Regions from separate parts of the Stenotrophomonas sp. STEN147 genome, predicted to be linked through region 1. Evidence: predicted binding sites of a transcription regulator. Region 1 holds the regulator's gene; each other region holds the start of a gene.

Region 1 (7,888 bases):
GCACGACGGTTGGGGGCGACGCGGATGATGATCGTGGCCTCACCCGGCTATGCGCAGCGACACGGTCTTCCTGGCAACGTCGACGACCTGCAGACGCACAACCGGCTGGACATCGGCCATGCGCGGGCGATGCAGGGGTGGCCGCTGCTGCAGGGCGGCCAGGTGCTGCGCGTGCCCACCAGCGGCAATGCGCGCGCCAGCAACGGCGATGCCCTGCGGCAGCTGGTGCTGGGAGGGCTCGGGCTGGCCCGGCTGGCCGCGTTCCAGGTCAGGGACGACATAGCGGCCGGGCGGCTGCTGCCGGTGCTGGAAGAGGCCAATCCCGGCGATCTGGAAGAGGTGCACGCGGTATTCCTGGGGCAGGGTGGCTATCTGCCGCTGCGGGTGCGTGCGTTCCTGGATTTCCTGGTGGAAAAGGTGGATCTGGCGCGGCCGCTGGGGTGAACCTGCGGTGGGACGGACCGGGCGTCGCTCGACGCCGCCGGCGTCAGACCTGCAGCAGCTTGCGGGCGGCGGCGCGCGCTTCCTTGCTCACTTCGACGCCACCGAGCATGCGTGCCAGTTCTTCCTCGCGTGCCTTGAGGTCCAGCTTCTCCACCGCACTCTGGGTCATGCCTTCCACCGGTGCCTTGCTGACCCGGTAGTGGGCATGGCCCTTGGACGCGACCTGCGGCAGGTGGGTCACGCACAGCACCTGGCGCTTCTCGCCAAGGGCGCGCAGTTTCTGGCCGACGATGTCGGCCACCGCGCCACCGATGCCCGAGTCGACTTCGTCGAACACCATGGTCGGCACGGCGTCCAGGTCGAGCGCGGCCACTTCGATTGCCAGCGAGATGCGCGACAGTTCGCCACCCGAGGCCACCTTGCGCAGGGCGCGTGGTGGTTGACCGGCATTGGCCGCGACCAGGAACTCCACGCGTTCGGCGCCCTGCGGGTCGGGCTTGCCGCCGTCCTGGGGTTCCAGCTCGATCAGGAACTGGCCACCGCCCATGCCCAGCTCGGCGATGATGCCGGTGGTGGTGGTCGACAGCGCGGCCGCCGCACTGCGCCGGCTTGCGGTCAGTGCTTCGGCCTGCACCCGCCAGGCGGCCGCGGCCTTGTCGATCTCGCCGGCCAGGCGCTGCAGCCGTTCGTCGGCGCCGCGCAGCTGCTCCACTTCGGCATGCATGCGCTCGCGCTGCGCGCCCAGTTCGTCCATCGGCACGCGATGCTTGCGCGCAAGGTCGTGCAGGCGGCCGAGACGGCGCTCGTTCTCCTCGAACTGCTCGGGGTCGGCATCCAGGTCGTCGTGCACGCGGTCGAGCAGGGACAGGGCTTCGTGCAGCTGGATCGACGCGTTTTCGATCAGGCTGTCCACCTCGCCCAGGCGCGGGTCGTGTTCGATCAGCCGGGCCAGTTCGTGCCGCACCTGCTGCAGCTGATCCAGCGCCGAGCTGCCCTCGTCGCCGTTGAGCTGGTTGCTGGCGGCCTGGCAGGCGGTCAGCAGCGCGCTGGCATGGGCCTGGCGCCGATGGCTGGCGCCCAGCGCGAGGATCGATTCGGGCTCCAGATCCTCACGGTCCAGTTCGCGCAGCTGATGCTCGAGGAAACCGATACGGTCACTGACGTCGCCCTGTTGCGACAGCGCCAGGGATTCATCGACCAGTGCCTGCCAGGCGGCTGCGGCGCGGCGGACCTGACGGCGCTCTTCCTCGTTGCCGGCATAGGCATCAAGCAGGGCCAGCTGGGAAGGACGCGCCAGCAGGGCCTGCTGTTCATGCTGGCCGTGGATTTCCACCAGCAGCGCGGCCAGTTCGCCCAGCTGGGCGAGGGTGACCGGGCGGCCGTTGATCCAGGCCCGCGAACCGCCGTCAGCGCGGATCACGCGGCGCAGCTGGCACTGGTCCTCATCGTCCAGCTCGTTGTCGGCCAGCCACTGGCGTGCGGCCTGCAGATGCTCCAGCGCGAACTCGGCCGACAGCTCGGCGCGGGCGGCACCGTGGCGGACCACGCCGCTGTCGGCGCGCAGGCCGGACAGGAAGCCCAGCGCGTCGACCATCAGCGACTTGCCGGCGCCGGTCTCGCCTGAAACCACGGTCATGCCAGGCCCGAATTCAAGTTCGGTAGCGCGGACGACGGCGAAATCCTTGATCGATAGGTGTCTGAGCATGGGTCTGGGGGTATCTGAGCCGCGCAACGCTAGCACGCGCACGCGGGCGGTCCAATGGCTTGCCAAGGTGATCCGGCGCCATTATCTAGTCTCCGTGTCTCACAGGTTGATTCCATGCACGGTTCCGCCGACCAACTCGCCCCGCGCGCGCGCCATCTGCTGCGCACGCTGATCGCGCGCCACATCCAGGATGGTGAGCCCGTGGGCTCGCAGACGCTGGCGCGCGTGGCCGGGCTGGAAGTCAGCCCGGCCACCATCCGCAACATCCTCGGCGACCTGGAGGACCTGGGCCTGCTGGCGTCGCCGCATACCTCCGCCGGGCGGATCCCGACCGCGCATGGCTACCGGGTGTTTGTCGACAGCCTGCTGCAGATGCAGCCGCCGGGCGAGGGCGAGCTGGCCCGCTTGCGCCAGGAACTGGCCGGTGGCGGCAGCACCCAGGCCCTGCTCGGCAGTGCCTCCGAGCTGCTGTCGGCGATGAGCCACTTCGTCGGCGTGGTCAGCGCGCCGCGGCGCGAGCAGTTCGCCTTCCGCCAGATCGATTTCGTGGCGCTGGACGGCCGCCGGGTGCTGGCGATCCTGGTGTTCGCCGACAACGAGGTCCAGAACCGGGTGATCGAAACCCGCCAGGACTTCGCGCCGGGCCAGCTGGAGCAGGTCGCCAATTACCTCAACGCCCATTTCGCCGGGCTGCCGCTGGCGGAGATCCGGGCGCGCCTGCTGCTGGAGCTGCGCGATGCCCGTTCCGAGCTGGAGCAGCTGCTGGCGCACAGCATCGAACTGGCCGAGCAGGCCCTGCAGCCCGCGGCCGACGACATGCTGGTGGCGGGCCAGACCCGCCTGATGGGGGTCCAGGACCTGTCCGACCTGGAGCGCCTGCGCGAACTGTTCGAGCTGTTTTCCAGCAAGCGCGAGATCCTGCAGCTGCTGGAGCGGACCATCCAGGCCCCGGGCGTGCGCATCTTCATCGGCGAAGAGACCGGGATGATGCCGCTGCAGGGCGTTTCGCTGGTGACCGCCCCGTATGCGGCCAATGGGCAGGTGCTGGGCGTGCTGGGGGTGATCGGGCCGAAGCGGATGGCCTACGACCGCATGATCCCGCTGGTACAGGCCACCGCCGACGTCCTGGGCGCGGCCTTTTCACCGACCGGGCGCGGATCCGGTGCCGCGGACGCTTGAAACGCAGCATCCCGCCCACACTAGGGTGGGTGGAGGCGGGGAGTGACCGCCAGGGACCCAGACATGAACCACGAACATCCAGATTTCGAATCCCAGCAGAGCGCCGCCGACGCGGCCGCCGCAGCAGGCGTCAATGACGAAGTGGAGCGCCTGCGCGCGGAAGTCGAGCAGGTCAGGGCCGATGCGCTGCGTGAGCGCGCCGACCTGGAGAACCAGCGCAAGCGCGTGGCCCGCGACATCGAGCAGGCCCGCAAGTTCGCCAACGAGAAGCTGCTGGGCGAACTGCTGCCCGTGTTCGACAGCCTGGATGCCGGCCTGAAGGCCGCCGGCGACGACCCGCACCCGCTGCGCGAGGGCCTGGAGCTGACCTACAAGCAGCTGCTGAAGGTCGCCGCCGACAACGGCCTGGTCCTGATTGACCCGACCGGCCAGCCGTTCAACCCGGAGCACCACCAGGCGATCAGCCAGGTGCCGGCCCCGGACGCCGCCCCGGGCAGCGTGGTGACCGTGTTCCAGAAGGGCTATCTGCTCAACGAGCGCCTGCTGCGGCCGGCGCTGGTGGTGGTGGCCGCCGACTGACCCCTGTGCTCCGGGCGGACGGCCGCCGGGCATGGCCCGGCGCTACCCGCCTCGCCGGATGGGTAGCGCTGGGCCATGCCCGGCGAACCTTGAACGGCTGAACACAGCGTTCGGGAGATGGCTTGAATGTTCCACGAGCCTCCCCCACATCCCATTCATCCACCGGCCGAGCGGCCGGACTGACATCCACACAGCATTTCTCAGGAGTCTCCCCCATGGGCAAGATCATTGGTATCGACCTCGGCACCACCAACTCGTGCGTGGCGATCATGGACGGCGGCAAGGCCCGCGTCATCGAGAATTCGGAAGGCGATCGCACCACCCCGTCGATCGTCGCCTACACCAAGGACGGCGAAGTCCTGGTCGGTGCCTCGGCCAAGCGCCAGGCGGTGACCAACCCGAAGAACACCTTCTACGCGGTGAAGCGCCTGATCGGCCGCAAGTTCACCGACGCCGAGGTGCAGAAGGACATCGCCCACGTCCCGTACAGCATCCTCGCCCATGACAATGGTGATGCGTGGGTGGCCACCAGCGACGCCAAGAAGATGGCGCCGCAGGAAATCTCGGCCAAGGTACTGGAGAAGATGAAGAAGACCGCCGAGGACTTCCTCGGTGAGAAGGTCACCGAAGCGGTCATCACCGTGCCGGCCTACTTCAACGACAGCCAGCGCCAGGCCACCAAGGATGCTGGCCGCATCGCGGGCCTGGACGTCAAGCGCATCATCAACGAGCCGACCGCGGCCGCGCTGGCCTATGGCCTGGACAAGGGCGACAACAAGGATCGCAAGATCGTGGTGTACGACCTGGGCGGCGGTACCTTCGACGTCTCGGTGATCGAGATCGCCAACGTCGACGGCGAGAAGCAGTTCGAAGTGCTGGCCACCAACGGCGACACCTTCCTGGGCGGCGAAGACTTCGACAACCGCGTCATCGAGTACCTGGTGGAAGAGTTCAACAAGGACCAGGGCATCGACCTGCGCAAGGATCCGCTGGCTCTGCAGCGCCTGAAGGACGCTGCCGAGCGTGCCAAGATCGAGCTGTCCAGCGCCCAGCAGACCGAAGTGAACCTGCCGTACGTCACCGCTGACGCGTCGGGTCCGAAGCACCTGAACATCAAGCTGACCCGCGCCAAGCTGGAAGCGCTGGTGGAAGACCTGATCAAGAAGTCGATCGAGCCGTGCCGCGTCGCCCTGAACGATGCCGGCCTGCGTTCGAGCGACATCAGCGAAGTGATCCTGGTCGGCGGCCAGACCCGCATGCCGAAGGTGCAGCAGGCGGTGACCGAGTTCTTCGGCAAGGAGCCGCGCAAGGACGTCAACCCGGACGAAGCCGTGGCACTGGGTGCGGCGATCCAGGGTGGCGTGCTGGGCGGCGACGTCAAGGACGTGCTGCTGCTGGACGTGACCCCGCTGTCGCTGGGCATCGAAACCATGGGCGGCGTGTTCACCAAGATCATCGAGAAGAACACCACCATCCCGACCAAGGCCTCGCAGGTGTTCTCCACCGCCGAGGACAACCAGTCGGCCGTGACCGTGCACGTGCTGCAGGGTGAGCGCGAACAGGCCCGCTTCAACAAGTCGCTGGCCAAGTTCGACCTGTCCGGCATCGAGCCGGCGCCGCGTGGCCTGCCGCAGGTGGAAGTGTCCTTCGACATCGACGCCAACGGCATCCTGCATGTGTCGGCCAAGGACAAGAAGACGAACAAGGAACAGAAGGTCGAGATCAAGGCCGGCTCTGGCCTGTCCGAGGAAGAGATCGCGCGCATGGTCGCCGACGCGGAAGCCAACCGCGAAGAAGACAAGAAGTTCCAGGAGCTGGTGCAGGCCCGCAACCAGGCCGATGCCCTGATCCACGGCACCCGCAGCGCCATCACCGAGCACGGCAGCAAGGTCGGCGGCGATGTCATCGGCAAGGTTGAAGCGGCTCTGGCCGATCTTGAAACCGCGATGAAGGGCGACGACAAGGCACAGATCGAAGCCAAGTCGAAGGTGCTGGAGGAAGCCGGCCAGTCGCTGTTCGCCGCAGCGTCGGCAGAGCAGGGCGGTGCCCCGGGCGCCGATGCCGGCAATGCCGGCAAGGGCAACGACGACGTGGTGGACGCCGAGTTCACCGAAGTCAAGGACGACAAGAAGTCCTGATCCGGACCGACGCGGGACGCTGCCTGGCAGCGTCCCGTTGTCGCATCAGGGTCCTGACCGCCTCCGGCGCGTCGGGGCGCCCGACGCAAGAGCGGACCTGGTTCCGCTCTTCCGCTTTGACGAATCCCGACATTCCGGAAGCCGATTCACGATATGAGCAAGCGCGATTACTACGAAGTGCTGGGCGTGGCCCGCACCGCCAACGAAGAAGAGCTGAAGAAGGCTTACCGCCGTTGCGCGATGAAGTTCCATCCGGACCGAAATCCGGGTGATGCGGCTGCCGAAGCCTCCTTCAAGGAGTGCAAGGAAGCCTACGAGGTCCTGTCCGACGGCAACAAGCGCCGGATGTATGACAGCCACGGCCATGCCGCCTTCGAGCACGGCATGGGCGGGGGCGGTCCGGGCGGCCCGGACATGAACGACATCTTCGGCGACATCTTCGGCAACATCTTCGGTGGTGCCGGCGGCGGTCCGCGCCAGGCACGCCGCGGTGCCGACATCGGTTACGTGATGGAGCTGGACCTGGAAGAAGCGGTGCGTGGCGTCGAGCGCCGCATCGAGATCCCGACGCTGGCCGAATGCGGCGATTGCGATGGCAGTGGCTCGGAAGACGGCAAGGTGGAGACCTGCAACGTCTGCCACGGCCGCGGCCAGGTGCGCATCCAGCGCGGCATCTTCGCCATGCAGCAGGCCTGCCACAACTGCGGCGGCCGCGGCCAGATCATCGCCAAGCCCTGCAAGACCTGCCACGGCAATGGCCGTGTCGAGGAAGACAAGGTGCTGTCGGTGAAGGTGCCGGCGGGCGTCGACACCGGCGATCGCATCCGCCTGGCTGGCGAGGGCGAAGCGGGGCCGGCCGGCACGCCGCCGGGCGACCTGTACGTGGAAGTGCGCGTGCGCGAGCACCCCATCTTCCAGCGCGATGGCGACGATCTGCATTGTGAAGTGCCGATCCGCATCTCGCAGGCGGCGCTCGGCGATACCGTGCGCGTGGCGACGCTGGGCGGCGAAGCGGAGATCCGCATTCCGGCAGAGACCCAGACCGGCAAACTGTTCCGCCTGCGCGGCAAGGGCGTGCGTTCGGTGCGCAGCCGCAGCGAGGGCGATCTGTATTGCCGCGTGGTGGTCGAGACGCCGGTCAACCTGACCAACGACCAGCGCAGGCTGCTGGAGCAGTTCGAGGCCACCTTCGTCGGTGAGGAAGCGCGCAAGCACTCGCCGAAGTCCGCCACCTTCATGGACGGCGTGAAGGGCTTCTGGGACCGGATGACGTCCTGAATTTTCAACGCAAGCGTTGAACGGTAGCGCCGGGCCATGCCCGGCGTTTCTGTGCATGGGGTCAGCGGAAGAACGCCGCCGGGGTCTGCCCCAGCTGGCGCTTGAACATGCTGGTAAACGCGCTGGGGCTGTCGTAGCCCATCGCCAGTGCGACATCGATGACCTTCTCGCCGGTCGCCAGCCGTTCCATTGCCGCCAGCAGCCGCGCCTGCTGCCGCCACTGGCCGAAGGTCATGCCCAGTTCGTTGGCGAAGTGGCGCTGGATGGTTTTCACATCCACTTCCAGTGACTGCGCCCAGTCCTGCAGCGTGGCGTCATCGCCGGGGTGCTTCTGCAGGTGCTGGCAGATCCGCTGCAGGCGCGGATCGGTAGGCGCGGGCAGGTGCAGCGGCAATACGTCCATGCGATGCAGCTCGTCCAGCAGAAGGCGCACCACGCGGCCATCGCGGCTGTCTTCGATGTGCTCGCCCTTGATCAGGGTGGCTGCCTGCAGCAGTTCGCGCAGCAGCGGTGCCACCTGTACCGCGAACGGTTCGGCCGGCAGTTGCGGGGCGAATGATGGGTC
Region 2 (7,888 bases), on a different contig from region 1:
TGGGCCAGGACCCGTACCACGGGCGCGGCCAGGCGCATGGACTGAGCTTCTCGGTGCCCGCCGGCGTTCCGGTGCCGCCATCGCTGCTGAACATCTACAAGGAGATCGAGGGCGACCTGGGCATCTCCCGTCCCGATCACGGCTGCCTGGTGCCGTGGGCGCAGCGCGGCGTGCTGCTGCTCAATGCCGTGCTGACGGTGGAGGAGGGCAAGGCCGGCGCCCATCAGGGCCGCGGCTGGGAAGGCTTCACCGACCACGTGGTGGATGTGCTCAACCGCGAACGCGAAGGCCTGGTGTTCATGCTCTGGGGGGCCTACGCGCAGCAGAAGGGCAAGGTCATCGATACCCGGCGCCACCGTGTGCTGAAAGCCCCGCATCCCTCGCCGCTGTCGGCCCATCGTGGCTTCCTCGGCTGCCGGCATTTCTCGATGGCCAACGACTATCTGCAGCGTCGCGGGCAGGCGCCGATCGACTGGTCGCTGCCGCCGCGCGACGCAATGTGATTCCGCACTAAGGCCTGGTGTCCCGGCGGTAGTAGGCGCGGCCACTTTCGGCAATTACGCTCAGCGCATGCACCCTGCCATCACCGCCGCGATGGAACAGCACTTCCGCGCCGATGCTGCCGGCCAGAAAACGAACCGGTGTCAGCGCCTGCAGGGCTACCGGCGAGTCGCGCCCGGGCAGGCGCAGCTGCAGTCCCGCCTCACTCGACTGCACATCCAGCGTGTCGACTTCGAACCAGTCGGCCAGGCCACCGCGCATGTCCATCGGCAGCGCGTCGTCGCGCGTGAAGTGTCCGTCGAACTGCGGGAAAGCGGCGCTTAGCGGCGCAGCATCGAGAGTGCGGATCAGCGGCTTGGCATTGTGACCGAGCGCATCGGACAGGGCATTACGGATCTCGCCCCGTAGGGCCGGACCGTTATCGCCGTTGGTGAGGATGACGAAGCCATCGCCACTTTCCGGGTAGCCTTCGATGCCAGCGTGATAACTGTCGTTGCTGCCATTGTGGAAGAAGCGGCGGCTGCCCCCGGCGCCCGCCAGCTCCGGACCCAGGCCGCGCGCGGCAGGTGCGACTTCGCTGACCATCTGCAGCGCCAGCGACTGTGGCAGCCAGCCGTCGGTACCCCGCACGCTGCGCAGCAGCGCCGCGACGAACAGGCCTAGATCATTGGCGCTGGTCCACAAACCGGAGGCTGCCTGTTCTGGAAAGCTCTGCCAGCCTCGCGGCAGTGCTTCCGGCTGCCCCTTGCTGTCGTGCGCGTGGGCGATGTTGCCGTGCCGTGCGGGCAACGGATTCTGGTAGGTGCTGCGTGACATGCCCAATGGCGCGAACATCTGGCGGCGGGCGGCCTCCGCGAACGGCAGGCCGGTGACATCCTCGATGGCCAGCTGTACCACCGTATAGCCACCACCGGAGTAATCCACCTGGTGACCGGGAGGATGGATCAGGCGGATTGCCGGGTTCTTCGCAGGCGGCAGGCCTTCAAGGGTCTGCAGCAGAGTGGGCAGCGGTTCTCCGGGCTGGTAGTCCTCGAATCCGTGCACATTGAAGCCGGCGGTGTGCGAAAGCAGCATGCGCAGGGTGACCGGAGTGTGCTGCGCGGGCGCCGTAGCGGGGACATGCCAGCGGCGCAGGTGGCGATCGATGTCATCGTCCAGCTGCAGGCGTTCCGCAGCCACCAGCTTCAGCGCGGTGGCCGCTGCGCCCATCTTGCTGACCGAGCCCACCGAGAAAACGGTGTCGGCGTCCACTGCATCCTGCGTGCCCGCCTGGCGCAGCCCGAACCCGGCTGCGTACACCACCCTGCCATTGCGGATGACCGCAACCGCCGCTCCCGGAACCTTGTAATGGGCGAGGCGATCCTGGATCGACCAGTGCGGCACTGCAGCGCCCTGCGCTGCGGTACTGGGGCGCAGGCCGTTGGCCATTGCCTGGGCGAAACGAGTGGTATCCCCGTTGGCGCTCTCGTGCGCGATCGCGGCGCCGGGTTGCAGCGCGGGCAGCAGCGTGACCAGCAGTGAGCAGAGCAGCAGTCGTTTCATCATCGGCATCCTTTCAGCGGGTGAGGTGCGGCGCAGGCATGACCACGCACGCGAGCTGCGTACGGGCGGTGCGGTTGGAGGGCACAAGCGCTGCATCACAGGGCGCGATGCAGCGCAGCTTCACTGCGGTTCGGGGCGTGCGCCGCGAGCCAGCAGGTAATCGCGTACGGCCACCGTGCGTGCCTGGTTCAATGGCGTCCTCCAGCGGCCCAGCCAGCCGTCGGCCTCCACGCCCAGATTGACGTCGGCACCGTGCTCCAGCAGGTACTGCACGGTGACCAGATGGCCGCCACGCGAAGCATTGATGAGTGGCGTCTCGTCGTAGGTCACCACCCGGTTCACGTCGGCACCGGCGCGGACCAGCTGCTCTACGATGGGTTGCAGCCCCAGTGCCGACGCGACGATCAGCGGGTTGCCTTCGCCCAACGCGGCGCGGTCGGGATCGGCCCCCAGCCGCAGCAGGGTGTCGACCATGGCCGGATCGCGCGCGCGGATTGCCTGGATCAATGCGGTGCCATCGCCGAGTGCGCGTGCATTGAGATCGACGCCTGCGACGGCCAGGGCATGCACCTGCGCTGTGTCATGGTGGCTGGCAGCACGCAGCAGCTCGATTACCCGGGGATCGGAGCCGGTGCCGGTGGGGGTCGCCAAACGCGGCGCGACCAGGACAAGCGCAGTCGTGCAGGTCAGCAGAAGCAGCAGGCCCAGCAGCAAGGTGCTTCGTCGGCGCGGTGCTGCTGCCGGCGTCGCGATGAGCTGGTCAATACGCTGTGCCAGCTGGCTGCGTGCGTCGAACATGCCCAGCGCCAGTTTCGGCGGCTGCTCGCGCAGGGCCTGCAACTGCTCGATGCTGTCCAGCAGCGAGGCGGCGTAGTCCAGCGGCTCGCATGCCTGCGCTGCCGCGCGGGCGTCGCAGGCCATCTCGCGCAGTACTGTCAGCCGCGACTGTGCGATGTGCAGCAGCGGATTCCACCAGAACAGCGCGACGCCCGCACGCAGCAGCGTACTCGTCCACAGGTCGTGGCGTTGCAGGTGTGCGACTTCATGGCGGACGATGTTCTGCAGCGCGACGGTATCCAGGCGCGCGATGAGGTGTCGCGGCAGCAGGATCTGCGGGCGCCAGAGGCCCACCACCAAGGGGCCATCGACCGCGCAGGTGGCAATGTCTACATGTGCCGGCACGATGCCTTCCAGGCTGTTGCGCAGCGCCGGCGATGCCGGTTGTGCCCGGCGTCGCAGGTGGCGTGTCTGCAGCAGTGCGTCGAACAGGCGCATGCCCAGCCAGAGGGTGCCCAGCAGCCATAGCGCCGCCAGCAGGGTCGGCAGAGCCCGAGGCAGTTCAAGATAATAGATGTCTGGCTGCCGTCCGGCCTCGTAGATGGCTTCCTCTGTGGTGGCACCTTCGCCCGGCATGGGGTGCAACGCCGGAGCCGCCGGAGCCGGCGAGGGCAGCGTGGTCGACCAGCCGGGCAGGAACGCGGTGAACGGCAGCAGCAGTGCGACGGTGATTGCCGCTGTCAGCAGCCAGGAGCGCTGCTCGGGGGAAAGGCTTTGTCGTCGTGCCAGCCACAGCGCGGGGAGCAGCACCATCGCGCCCAGCAGCAGCTGTCGCGCGCCCAGTGCCATCGCCAGATCGATCAGATTCATTCCCTTCTCCCGGCCTTGGCATCGCTGATGCGCTGCTGCAGGCCCTGCAGTTCGGTGCGGTCGATCTCACGCTCGTCCAGCAGATGCTGGGCAAGTACGTTTGGTGAGCCGTCGAAGAACTGGTGCAGCAGATGATCCAGTGCCTGGCGGCGTGCCTGCTCGCGGCTGAGCGTTGCGTGATAGATGAAGGCGCGGCCTTCCTGGCGATGGCTTACGAAGCCCTTGCGCGCCAGCACATTGAACATGGTCAGCACGGTCGTGTAGGCGACCGGCCTTTGCTCGCCGAGGATGTCGGCCACCTCGCGCACCGAGGCTTCGCCCTTGTCCCAGAGGATGTCCAGGATCGCCTGCTCGGCCGGGGTGGGGGTGGGAGAAACGGGGCGGGCCATGGCATCTACGAACGAATTAGTTGACGCATCGGAGCACGCCGGCGTGGAGGAGTCAACTGGTTTTTTAGTAGTCAAGCACCGGCTCGACCGGCCGGGCCTGAACACCGGGCAACGTTTGCTGGCCTGAATGGGCCTCCGGAACGGCCCGTTCAGCTCCGCTTGACCGGAATCGGCCGGTTCCCGGCAGGTAATTGCTTGAATTCCAAGGGATTGTGAATCCCGAAAAGCGCGCTCGCCACTGTCATCAAATCGCGCTACGGTAGGGCTCTGTTTGGGACCAGTGTTGCATCAATAGGATGCTGGAACTTTTTCCTCCTTTAGCAGTCCAAATCCCGGACTGCTAAGATGGGTGCCTATGAGCCAGAACACCTCTACTGCCCTTGTGGCAAACAATCTCCCGATTCCCAGTGCGCTCGGTTCGCTGGACGCCTACATCGGTGCCGTGCACCAGATCCCGGTGCTGTCGGTCGATGACGAACAGGACCTGGCCCGTCGCTTCCGCGACGGCAACGATCTGGACGCTGCCCGTGAGCTGGTGCATTCGCACCTGCGCTTCGTGGTGCACGTGGCCCGCGGCTACAACGGCTACGGACTCGCACTGGGCGACCTGATCCAGGAAGGCAACATCGGCCTGATGAAGGCGGTCAAGCGCTTCGACCCGGACATGGGCGTGCGCCTGGTCTCCTTCGCCGTGCACTGGATCCGTGCCGAGATGCACGAGTTCATCCTGAAGAACTGGCGCATCGTCAAGGTCGCCACCACCAAGGCGCAGCGCAAGCTGTTCTTCAACCTGCGCAAGTCGAAGACGCGCCTGGGCTGGATGAACGCCGCGGAAGTCAGCGCGGTGGCCAAGGATCTGAACGTGTCCGAGCGCGAGGTCATGGAAATGGAGTCGCGCCTGTCCGGTCGCGATATCGGTTTCGATGCGCCCAGCGACGAGGATGACGACCATGCGCCGCCGTCGCCGGCCGCATACCTGGTGGCCAACGATGAAGATCCGTCGATGGCCTACGAGCGGGCCGACAGCGAGGACAACCAGCTGCAGCTGCTGCGCGAAGGCATGGCTGAACTGGATGCGCGTTCGCGTGACATCATCCGCCGCCGTTGGCTGGATGCGGACAGCAAGGTGACGCTGCAGGAACTGGCAGACGAGTACGGCGTGTCGGCCGAACGCATCCGCCAGGTCGAGGCGAACGCCCTGAAGAAGATGAAGGCGCTGTTCACCGCGTAAGGCATGGATCTTAGGTTCGGTTCCTATTTCCGGAACCCGTTCTGATGAAAGGCCCCGGCGTTGGTCGGGGCTTTTTTTGTTCGGCCGGCATGGCAGTTGGTAATGCAGGTCGCTGATCGGCTGCTTCAGTAGTACCAGCCCATGGCTGGCAGTCATGCGCTTCCGGTGGCCGTTCAATCCCTCGCGAGGTTTATAGCCAAAGGCCCGGTCCAATTCAGAATGGTCCCTTTGGCCTCAGTCCTGGAGTTGGACTCCGATGACTGCCTTCCTGTGCTATGAATGCCAAGCCTTGCTTCAAGGCTCTTTCATGGATCGGAATGATGCGCAGGTTCGGGGGAACTGCAAGCGGTGTGTCGACCCGCTTCGGGGCATTTGAAGATCGAACTCGCAAGCTTGGTGTCATAGGCGCCTGGCTGTGCTGCTTGCTGCTGATCGGCCTTGGCCTGTCACCATCCGCAATCGCCCAGACAACGATCACATACATTCACACTGATGCCCTCGGCTCGGTTGTGGCCGAAAGCGATGCCAACGGCAACGTCATCAAACGATATGACTACGAACCCTACGGGGCCGTGGTAGGCGGTCAGGTCACGGATGGACCTGGGTACGCCGGACATGTGAGTGACTCGGCCACAGGGCTGAGCTACATGCAACAGCGCTACATGGATCCACAACTGGGTGTGTTTTTGTCAGTGGACCCAGTCACCGCTCACCAAATGCCAGTTGAGCAGTTCAATAGGTATCGGTACGCGAACGGGAACCCCTACAGGTTCGTCGATGCGGATGGAAGGCAGGCCGCAGAGCGATTCGTTGAGCGGCATCGGAGGGATATTGCTGCCGGAAATGGCGCCGTATACGAGCCGATGAGACCGGCCGCAATCGCTGTTACAGCGGCAATGGCTGCTCCAGTGCTGATCGAAGCTGGCATGGTTGCGATGGCCAATCCAAGTGTCGTATCAGCAGCTACCAGTATCGCTGCTGATATCGCAGGAGTTACAGGTGCCGGTGGAGCAGGTGTGGCGGCATCCAAAGCTCTGAGTGTTGAAGGTCGGGCACTTTTGAATTCCCGACCTGTGGGCAGTGCACTCAAAGCCGACGCTGGGCACAATTCGGCGACCTTTATGCGAGAGACCGCTGCAGAAGCGGGTGTTCATACTCCGTTGACAGGGGGTGACGGCGTGGTCCGCACTCTGACGCAGCTGCCAGGTGAACTCAATGGAAAGGCCGGTCGATTTGAATACATAGTCGACAAGGCTGGCGACTTGACCCATCAAAGATTTGTGGAAGGTGGCAGCATGAACGGAATACCAAACAAGAAGTGAGTGTCTACATGAGAACGTATGACTGTATTCAACCCTATGGACCCTGGAGTCAGACCGAGGTGGCATGGGCACTGGGGCGCCATCTGATTGACTTTGAGGTTGTGAAGCACTGCGCGTCGGAGCAGAAGGAACTGGAAGAGAAGTTCAATCTGAACGCCTTGATTGAAAGGCTTGAAGGGGTTCTTCCCGATGAGCGTAATAGCGTAGCTGCGCAGTTGGCGGCATTCGATAAGAACTCAAACGAGGATGAGATTCTCAGAAGATGGCTTGTTGCATTTCTCGCTGACGCCTACGCCAAGCGCGATGAGATTGCTGATCCGCTCGGAGAGGTTGAGAGGATCTACGCTGATTTTGATTACCCGGAGTCTCTGGAGAGCTTTGTCAGGTACATGCCAGCTTCTGATGGGTATGATCCGTCTGCTCACTCACATGAGCAGAATGTTGCGCGGCTCTTCGAGAACTGGAAACGCTATCTTGACTCGGCGAAACAGCGGATTCACTCAGCGTAGTTTCCTTCGCTTGACGTGCGTCGCCTCTTCCCGAAGCGCACCGTCCCGGCTTCCATGCCGAGGACGGTGAAGACTCCCAGAATCCGCGATCTGGTTCCATGCAGGAGTCTGCGTGGTGGATCTACCAGGCCTCACCCCTCACGCGCGATCGCGCGCCAGCCGATGTCATTGCGATGGAACTCGTTGGCCCAGCGCACCTTGGCCACGCCGGCGTAGGCATTGGCCTGCGCATCGCGCACGCTGTCACCCAGCGCCGCCACGCACAGCACGCGGCCGCCGGCGCTGACCACCTGGCCGTGCGCGTCCAGTGCAGTACCCGCATGGAAGACCTTGGCGCTGCCCGGCACCTCATCCAGGCCGGAAATCACGTCACCGGTGACCGGCGCTTCCGGGTAAGGTTTCGCCGCCAGCACCACACCCAGCGACGGGCGCGCATCCCACTGTGCCTGCACCTGGTCCAGGCGGCCATCAATGGCGGCTTCCACCAGCCCGACCAGATCCGACTGCAGGCGCAGCATCACCGGCTGGGTTTCCGGGTCACCGAAGCGCACGTTGAACTCGATCACCTTCGGTGCGCCGCTGGCATCGATCATCAGGCCTGCGTAAAGGAAGCCGGTGAACGGAATGCCGTCGGCGATCATGCCCTGCACGGTCGGGTTCACCACCTCGCGCATCACCCGCGCGTGCACCTCCGGCGTGACCACCGGGGCCGGTGAGTACGCGCCCATGCCGCCGGTGTTCGGCCCG
Region 3 (7,888 bases), on a different contig from region 1:
CAGGCGGTCGAGCAGCTGCGGCGAATACTCCACGACGTTCTCGCTGGTGGCCTGTGCCGCACGTGCCGGTGGCTTCAGCTGGGTCACGCCCCACACCGGTACCAGCGCGGCGATTGCCAGCAGCACGCCCAGCAGGCCGGCGGCGCGCTGGCTGCGCCAGCGGCTGCGCTCGAACAACCACAGGCCCAGGGCCAGCAGCAGCAGTCCGCCCAGCGCCAGCGCCATGCCGTCCACGCCACGCTGCTTGCCCAGCACCCACAGCAGCCACAGTGCGGTGGCATACATCGGGAACGCCAGCACGTGCTTGAGCGTTTCCATCCACGGGCCGGGCTTGGGCAGGCGCCGCGCGAGCGCCGGTACGAAGCCGATCAGCAGGAACGGCAGGGCCAGGCCCAGGCCCAGGAACAGGAACACGGCCATCGCCTGTACGGGCGTGGCAACGAAGGCATAGGCGACCGCGCCTCCCATGAACGGACCGACGCACGCGCTGCCGACCACGCAGGCCAGCGCACCGGTGAAGAAATCGCCGGCCGGACCGCTGCGACGGGCGAGTGACTGGCCGAGGTTGCCCAGGCCACCGCCGAGGGTGAACACGCCGGACAGGCTCAGGCCAACCGCAAACATGATGTAGGCCAGGGCCGCGACCACGCCTGGGTGCTGCAGCTGGAAACCGATGCCCACCGCATTGCCAAGCATGCGCAAGCCGACCATCAGCGCGCCGATCACCGCGAAGGCGACCAGTACGCCCAGCGTGTACCACATGGCGTGGCTGCGGGCGCGCTCGGCGCTCTCACCGCTCTGTGCCAGGCCCAGCACTTTCAGCGACAGGATCGGCAGCACGCAGGGCATCAGGTTCAGTACGAGGCCACCGGCCAGTGCCAGCAGCAGCACCCACAGGAACGAACGGTCCGGATCCGGGGTGGTGGCCGGCGGGCGGGTACGCAGCGCGTTGTCGCCCCGCGCATCGGCGGCGAACCCCGCCTGCGCGCCGGCCACATCGGCACGCGCCGGTTCGCTGTTCGGCACGGTCGGCAGCAGGCGCAACGCGGTGCCGTTGGCCGCCTCGCGCGGTGCGGCGCTGCCCGCCGGCAGCGGTCGGATCATTTCGCTGCGGGGCGCAGGCTGGCCGGCGTGGGCGCTGATCTTTCCCGCGGGGATCGACAGCTTCACCCGGCGGGTCATCGGTGGGTAGCAGATGCCATCAGTCTGGCAACCCTGGAAGGTCACCACCAGTGTGCTGTCCACCGCGTCGGTCACCGTGCGGCGCAGCGGCAGCGGCACTTCGACCTGGTTGAAGTAAACCGACACATCGCCGAAGTGCTCGTCGCGATGCGACTGCGCGGCGGGCCAGCGCGGCGCATCTGCCAGCACACCGGCACTGCCTTCCAGCTTCAGCGAGGTGCGATTGCGATACAGGTAGTAGCCCGGCGCGGGACTGAAGCGCAGCAGCAGGGTGTTGCCATCGCTGGCGATCGCGTCGAAGCCGAAGGCCTGTTCGGAGGGCAGCGGCAGCGCCTGGCTGTTGCTGCTGCCGGGCAGGCGCAGGCCACCACCGCTGCCGGCCCCGGCAAGCGGAGTGTTGAACGCGTTCACGCCGGTGACCCGCGCGGTCGGCAGGGCGGCTGCGGCGCCACCGCCACCACCGGGCAGTGTCACCTGGACCACGCGCTTCTGCGGCGGGTAGCAGACACCGGCATCGGCGCAGCCCTGGTAGCGCACTTCCAGGCTGAGGGTGCCGGCTGCATCCGTCGGGGCGCCCGGCAGCGAAACCTGCAGGCGTTCGCGGTAGGTCTCGACCTCGCCGAAGAAATCGTCGTGGTGCTTGGTGCCGCTGGGCATCTGCAGCGCACCGGCATTGAAGGCCGGGTCGGCCTTGACGCTGGTGCGGTGGCGATAGAGGTAGTACCCCGGCGCGATCTTGAACTGCAGCTGGATCTGGTTCCGCTCCGGCGCACTGGCGGTCAGCGCGAACGCCTGGTCCACCGGCAGCAGATCTTTCTCGTCCAGGGCGAATGCAGGCAGGGCCAGCGAGAGCAGGGCGCACAGCGCGGCGGCACGGGCAAACAGATTCATCAAGCGGTGTCCTCCCGGGTCTGCGCCCGGATCCAATCCAGATAGGCCGGCAGTCCGGCCCGGGCTTCGACCGCGATGCACTCGGGGAGTTCATACGGATGCAGTTCGACGATCCGCGCCATCGCTGCCTCCACGCGGCTGGCCGTGGTCTTCACCAGCAGCTGCAGCTCGGCATCGGTAGTGACCTCGCCCTGCCAGCGGTAGGTCGACTGCGCCCCTTCCAGGCGCGTCACGCAGGCGGCCAGGCGCTCGCCGACCAGCGCATGCGCGATGCGCTCGGCACTGGCCCGGTCCGGGCAGGTGGTCAACAGCAGCAGGACGGGATCGACGGTCGGCATGACCGTCGAGTATAGGGCCGCCGCCGGATCAAGGTCCGGCGGCGGCGATGGACCGCTGCGTTGCGCGGTCAGTTGGCCAGCTGGCAGGTCGCCGGCTTGGCCGAGGTGAACAACGCCGGCGTCGCCCACTCGGGGTGGTCGATGAACGGGTTGCGGTTGCCCTGGAAGCTGTAGATCACGTCGTTGCGCGCGCGCTCGGCGTCGTCCGGCGGATCGGACAGATGCCAGTCGATCAGGGTCGAGAGCAGGCCCATGTAGGCCGGCGAACTGCTGGTCCTGACGATCCGGCTGCGGTCGTCGGTCAGCTCCAGGTCCGGCTCGGACTGGCCGGTGGCTGCATCCTTGCCGCCCTCGTAGCGGATCGCCATGTACATCACCGCGCGCGCCATGTCGCCCTTGCGATGGCCCCACACCTCGAAGGTGCCGGTGTTGCCGTCCGGCGTGCGCACCCAGTTGGAATTGCCCGGGTAGCCGCCGCTGCCGCCGCCATGGCCGTTGTTGGCCTCGGTGGCGCGCTCGCCACAGTTGGCATCGCACTTGCCGAACGGCTTGTTGCCGCGGTCGGCATTCCACTGCGCATCGGTCAGGTACAGCATGTGGGTGTCGGTGTAGGGCGCGTACGGCAGGCCCTTGTCGCCGGTGGTGCTGGCAAAGCCCAGCGAGTTCGGCCAGGTGTGCTCGCGGTTGTAGGTCAGGCCGCTGCCCGTGCCAGCGCGATCGCTGACCTTGGCGTAGCTGCGGTTGCGATAGGCATCGAGGATGCGGTTGGGATTGTTCGGATCCTCGTCGGCGATCTCCAGGATGGTCCAGGTGCTGGTGCCCGACCCGCTGTACGGATAGGCGGTGTGGCCCTTGATGGTCGCGTGCAGCGAGCAGCGCAGCTGGCTTGGGCTGGAGGTGTTGACCCTGGAGTAGTAGCCCGCCGGTACGCCGGGATTGCCCGGATCGGGGTTGCCCGTGGCGCTGGCCACGGTGAAGGCGATGCGGCTGTCGGCAGCCGGATGCGCGCCCTGCAGGTCGGTGATGCGCGCAGCGCGGATGTCGAAGCGGCAGGCCTCACCGGCCACCAGCGCGGTGTTGGTGGACAGCTTCACGCTCCTGCCGCTGGCCGGATGGGTCAGCGGTACGCTGCCGGAGGTGCCGCAGCTCAGCGCGAAGGCGCCGCTGGCCAGGTTCACCGTCTCGCTGAATACCACTTCCAGATCGGCCGCGGCCGGGAATGTGCTGCTGCCCTGGGCCGGGGTGGTGGTGGACACCGATGGCGGCGTATTGGGACCGGGCGTACCCCCACCGCTGAAGGTCTGGCCGTTGTTGCAGCTGCCGAAGGTCTGCGTCGCCGATTCGGCCCAGGTGAAGTGGGCGTACTGGCTGCCGCTGCCCGTCAGCTGCAGTGAGGTGCCGGGCGCCGTGCTGTTGGTTTCGGCCACCGGAATGTTCTGGCTGGTCATGCCTGCGGCAGGACCGCCGGAGGCAGTGATCGTGCCCTCATAGCTGAGGAACTGGACCACCTTGCCGCTGGCGTCGACCAGCGCGATGCCGTCGTTGGGACCGTTCTGGATGCCGTTGGTCGGATAGCTGACCACGGCCAGGGTGGCGCTGCCGCACCCGGCCGCGCTGCCGGCAGGGACGGCCGTGTTGGCGTACACCGAAGCGGCCGACGGCGTGCTGCCGTTATAGAGATACAGCCGATAGCCGGACAGATCCTCGCCGGCGGTGGCCACGACCTCGATCGCCTCGCCGACGTCACCGGCTGCGGTGCTGTCGTCGTAGTGCAGTTCGTTGATGAAGACCTCGGCCTGGGCCGGCGCGGTGGCCAGGGCCAGCACGCAGGCGGTGGCGAGCGGGGACAGCAATCGCATCGACGACTCCTTGTGATTGGGAATGCGCGGCCGAGCCTAAGGCCGATCCAGTCACACTTTGTCGTAAATGAACGTCAGATATCTGACAGTGCGACGTTGGTCACCTAATTCGGGGCCACCCCACCGCACTGCCGCAGCGTCCGGCGCGGAAACTTTTTTCGCGACGCCCCTTGAAAGCCTCCCGGGGGGCTCCATCTCTGCCGTGCTCCCGACCTTGTCGGGTTTCTTCACGTGCGGTTCTGGCACTCGCCTGGTGCGAGTGCTAACATCGCCGGACTTTTTTAGACCAATCAATCACTTAAGAGGTCTCCTATGAGCATCAAGCCGCTGCACGACCGCGTTGTGGTCAAGCCGATCGAAGCCGACGAAATCTCCGCCGGTGGCATCGTCATCCCCGACTCGGCCAAGGAAAAGTCCACCAAGGGTGAAGTCGTGGCCGTCGGCCCCGGTAAGCCGCTGGACAACGGCAGCGTGCGCGCGCCGTCGCTGAAGGTCGGTGACAAGGTCATCTACGGCCAGTACGCCGGCAGCTCGTACAAGAGCGAAGGCGTCGAGTACAAGGTCCTGCGCGAAGACGACGTGCTCGCCGTCATCGGCTGAGCCCCGCCGCGACCTGTTTCAACCTGATCCCCACATCCCAGCCGCCGGGCACGGCCCGGCGCGACCAATGAGGTAATTGCAATGGCTGCCAAGGATATCCGTTTCGGTGAAGACGCCCGTTCGCGCATGGTGCGCGGCGTCAACGTTCTCGCCAATGCCGTCAAGGCCACCCTCGGCCCGAAGGGCCGCAATGTCGTGCTCGAGAAGAGCTTCGGCGCCCCGACCATCACCAAGGACGGCGTCTCCGTCGCCAAGGAAATCGAACTGGCTGACAAGTTCGAGAACATGGGCGCGCAGATGGTGAAGGAAGTTGCTTCGCGCACCAACGACGACGCCGGCGACGGCACCACCACCGCCACCGTGCTGGCCCAGGCCCTGATCCGCGAAGGCGCCAAGGCCGTTGCTGCCGGCATGAACCCGATGGACCTCAAGCGCGGTATCGACAAGGCCGTCGTGGCTGCCGTCACCGAGCTGAAGAACATCTCCAAGCCGACCGCTGACGACAAGGCGATCGCCCAGGTCGGCACCATCTCGGCCAACTCGGACGAGTCGATCGGCCAGATCATCGCTGACGCGATGAAGGAAGTCGGCAAGGAAGGCGTGATCACCGTTGAAGAAGGCTCGGGCCTGGACAACGAGCTGGACGTGGTCAAGGGCATGCAGTTCGACCGCGGCTACCTGTCCCCGTACTTCATCAACAACCAGCAGTCGCAGACCGCTGACCTGGATGACCCGTTCATCCTGCTGCACGACAAGAAGATCTCCAACGTCCGTGACCTGCTGCCGGTGCTGGAAGGCGTCGCCAAGGCCGGCAAGCCGCTGCTGATCGTGGCTGAGGAAGTCGAAGGCGAAGCGCTGGCGACCCTGGTGGTCAACACCATCCGTGGCATCGTCAAGGTCGTGGCCGTGAAGGCCCCGGGCTTCGGCGACCGTCGCAAGGCGATGCTGGAAGACATGGCCGTGCTGACCGGCGGCACCGTGATCTCCGAAGAAGTGGGCCTGTCGCTGGAGAAGGCCACCATCAAGGACCTGGGCCGCGCCAAGAAGGTGCAGGTCTCCAAGGAGAACACCACCATCATCGACGGCGTGGGCGACAAGGCTGCGGTCGAATCGCGCGTTGCGCAGATCAAGACCCAGATCCAGGACACCTCCTCGGATTACGACCGCGAGAAGCTGCAGGAACGCGTGGCCAAGCTGGCCGGCGGCGTTGCCGTGATCAAGGTGGGTGCGTCCACCGAAATCGAAATGAAGGAAAAGAAGGATCGCGTCGACGACGCCCTGCACGCTACCCGTGCAGCCGTTGAAGAAGGCGTGGTTCCGGGCGGCGGCGTTGCACTGGTCCGTGCGGTCACCGCGCTGGCCGGCCTGAAGGGCGCCAACGAAGACCAGAACCACGGCATCCAGATCGCCCTGCGCGCGATGGAAGCCCCGCTGCGCGAGATCGTCGCCAACGCCGGCGAAGAGCCGTCCGTCATCGTCAACAAGGTCAAGGAAGGCAGCGGCAGCTTCGGCTACAACGCCGCCACCGGTGAGTTCGGCGACATGCTGCAGTTCGGCATCCTGGACCCGACCAAGGTGACCCGTTCGGCGCTGCAGAACGCGGCCTCGATCGCTGGCCTGATGATCACCACCGAAGCCATGGTTGCCGAAGCTCCGAAGAAGGACGAGCCGGCCCTGGGCGGCGCCGGTGGCATGGGCGGCATGGGTGGCATGGGCGGCATGGACTTCTAAGGTCTGCGTTGTTCCCGATGAAGTGAAAAACCCCGCCGCAAGGCGGGGTTTTTTTGTGGGCGTTCCGCGCCCCTGCTGGACGTGGACCGTGCTCCACCTGTCAGCGCACGAATGCCTTCGTGGCCCCGTATTCCCAATCCCACGGCACCCCCGTCTCGCCCAGCACGAAGCGCACCAGTGCCGGAAAGGCCGCTTCGGCGCGCACATCGTTGCCCAGGATCACCACGCAGCGTTGGCCTTGTTCGACGCACACCAGCGTGTTGCCCACCGCATCGTCATGTCCGCCCTTGTAGAAGCCTGCACCTTGTGGGCCGGTGAATGTCACCACGCCCAGTCCCGCAGCCAGGTTTCTGCGCCGCTGCGCCACCGGCAGTTCCGGCTGCAGCGTCGGGAACTGGCTGGCGGTGGTGATCGGCAGCTGCGGCCGCACCAGCTCCCGGCGCATCGATGCCGACAGCCCCTGGCCACTGACATAGCCGGCCGCGAAATTGCCCATGTCGGCGATGGTCGTGTCCATCGAACCGGCGGCACGCACGCGGCTGCGTTCATCGTGCGGTTCCGTCGTGCCTTCGGCGGTCCAGCCGTCGGCCAGATTCGTGGCGAAATCCTCGCGCCACATCATGCTGGTGCGGGGCATGCCGAAGCGGTCGAATACGCGCTGCTGCATGAGCGTACCCACGTCCTGGCCCAGCCCGCGCTCCAGCACGAACTGCAGCAGGATCAGGCCTTCGCCGGAATAGCCATAGCGGCTGCCCGGATCGAAGTGGAATTTCAGTTTTCCGTCCGGCTCCAGGAATGCAAAATTGGCAAAGCCGCTGGCATGGTTGAGCAGCAGGCGCGGGGTCAGCCGGCGCCAACGTTCGTCGCCGGCCAGCACGGTGTAATCGGCGTACTTCTTCGGCTCGGCCGGATAGTCCGGCAGCGGTCTGTCCAGGGCGCTGGCGATGCTGGCATCCAGATCGATCACCTTGTCCTGTGCCAGCTGCGCGATCAGGTGGCCGAAGGCCATCTTGGTCAGCGATGCCGCATACATCACCGTGTCGGTCTGCAGCGGTTCGCCGGCAGCGTTGCGCTCGCCATAGGCGGCAACGTGCACGACCTTGCCACCGTCGACGACGGCCACTGCCATCCCGCGGGCGTGAGCCACCTGCATCAGGCGCTTGGCCTCGGCATCGATCCGGGCCGGGGAGGGCACGGGAGGGGGAGCGGCCATTACGGCGGCGGGGAACAGCGTCAGCAACAGCAGGACGGCACGGCGCATGCGTGGAACTCCTGGCGGGACGTGGC

Evidence for each region. Region 1 encodes HrcA, which represses chaperone genes, less so after heat shock. Its sites were predicted from a motif close to TTNGCACTCNNNNNNNNNGAGTGCNAA; they were not measured.
Region 2: rpoH (RNA polymerase sigma factor RpoH) is a predicted target of HrcA. The motif match lies at 4,397-4,423, and genes of this name have one in related genera.
Region 3: ACVOKU_RS09525 (co-chaperone GroES) is a predicted target of HrcA. The motif match lies at 4,510-4,536, and genes of this name have one in related genera.

The regions. Positions count from the first base shown of each region.
Region 1 covers NZ_JBRRCG010000014.1:40,942-48,829, forward strand. Annotated here, with positions in the region: gene ACVOKU_RS13890 (LysR family transcriptional regulator) at 1-444, shown strand, start outside; gene recN (DNA repair protein RecN) at 488-2,149, opposite strand; gene hrcA (heat-inducible transcriptional repressor HrcA) at 2,264-3,328, shown strand; gene grpE (nucleotide exchange factor GrpE) at 3,392-3,907, shown strand; gene dnaK (molecular chaperone DnaK) at 4,123-6,045, shown strand; gene dnaJ (molecular chaperone DnaJ) at 6,199-7,323, shown strand; gene ACVOKU_RS13920 (AraC family transcriptional regulator) at 7,385-7,888, opposite strand, start outside.
Region 2 covers NZ_JBRRCG010000007.1:141,084-148,971, reverse strand. Annotated here, with positions in the region: gene ung (uracil-DNA glycosylase) at 1-503, shown strand, start outside; gene ACVOKU_RS09740 (serine hydrolase domain-containing protein) at 511-2,043, opposite strand; gene ACVOKU_RS09735 (M56 family metallopeptidase) at 2,164-3,690, opposite strand; gene ACVOKU_RS09730 (BlaI/MecI/CopY family transcriptional regulator) at 3,687-4,079, opposite strand; gene rpoH (RNA polymerase sigma factor RpoH) at 4,435-5,310, shown strand; gene ACVOKU_RS09720 (RHS repeat domain-containing protein) at 5,586-6,632, shown strand; gene ACVOKU_RS09715 (DUF2247 family protein) at 6,692-7,141, shown strand; gene purD (phosphoribosylamine--glycine ligase) at 7,273-7,888, opposite strand, start outside.
Region 3 covers NZ_JBRRCG010000007.1:96,749-104,636, reverse strand. Annotated here, with positions in the region: gene ACVOKU_RS09540 (protein-disulfide reductase DsbD family protein) at 1-2,076, opposite strand, end outside; gene cutA (divalent-cation tolerance protein CutA) at 2,073-2,411, opposite strand; gene ACVOKU_RS09530 (endonuclease) at 2,480-4,270, opposite strand; gene ACVOKU_RS09525 (co-chaperone GroES) at 4,583-4,870, shown strand; gene groL (chaperonin GroEL) at 4,952-6,601, shown strand; gene ACVOKU_RS09515 (serine hydrolase domain-containing protein) at 6,702-7,862, opposite strand.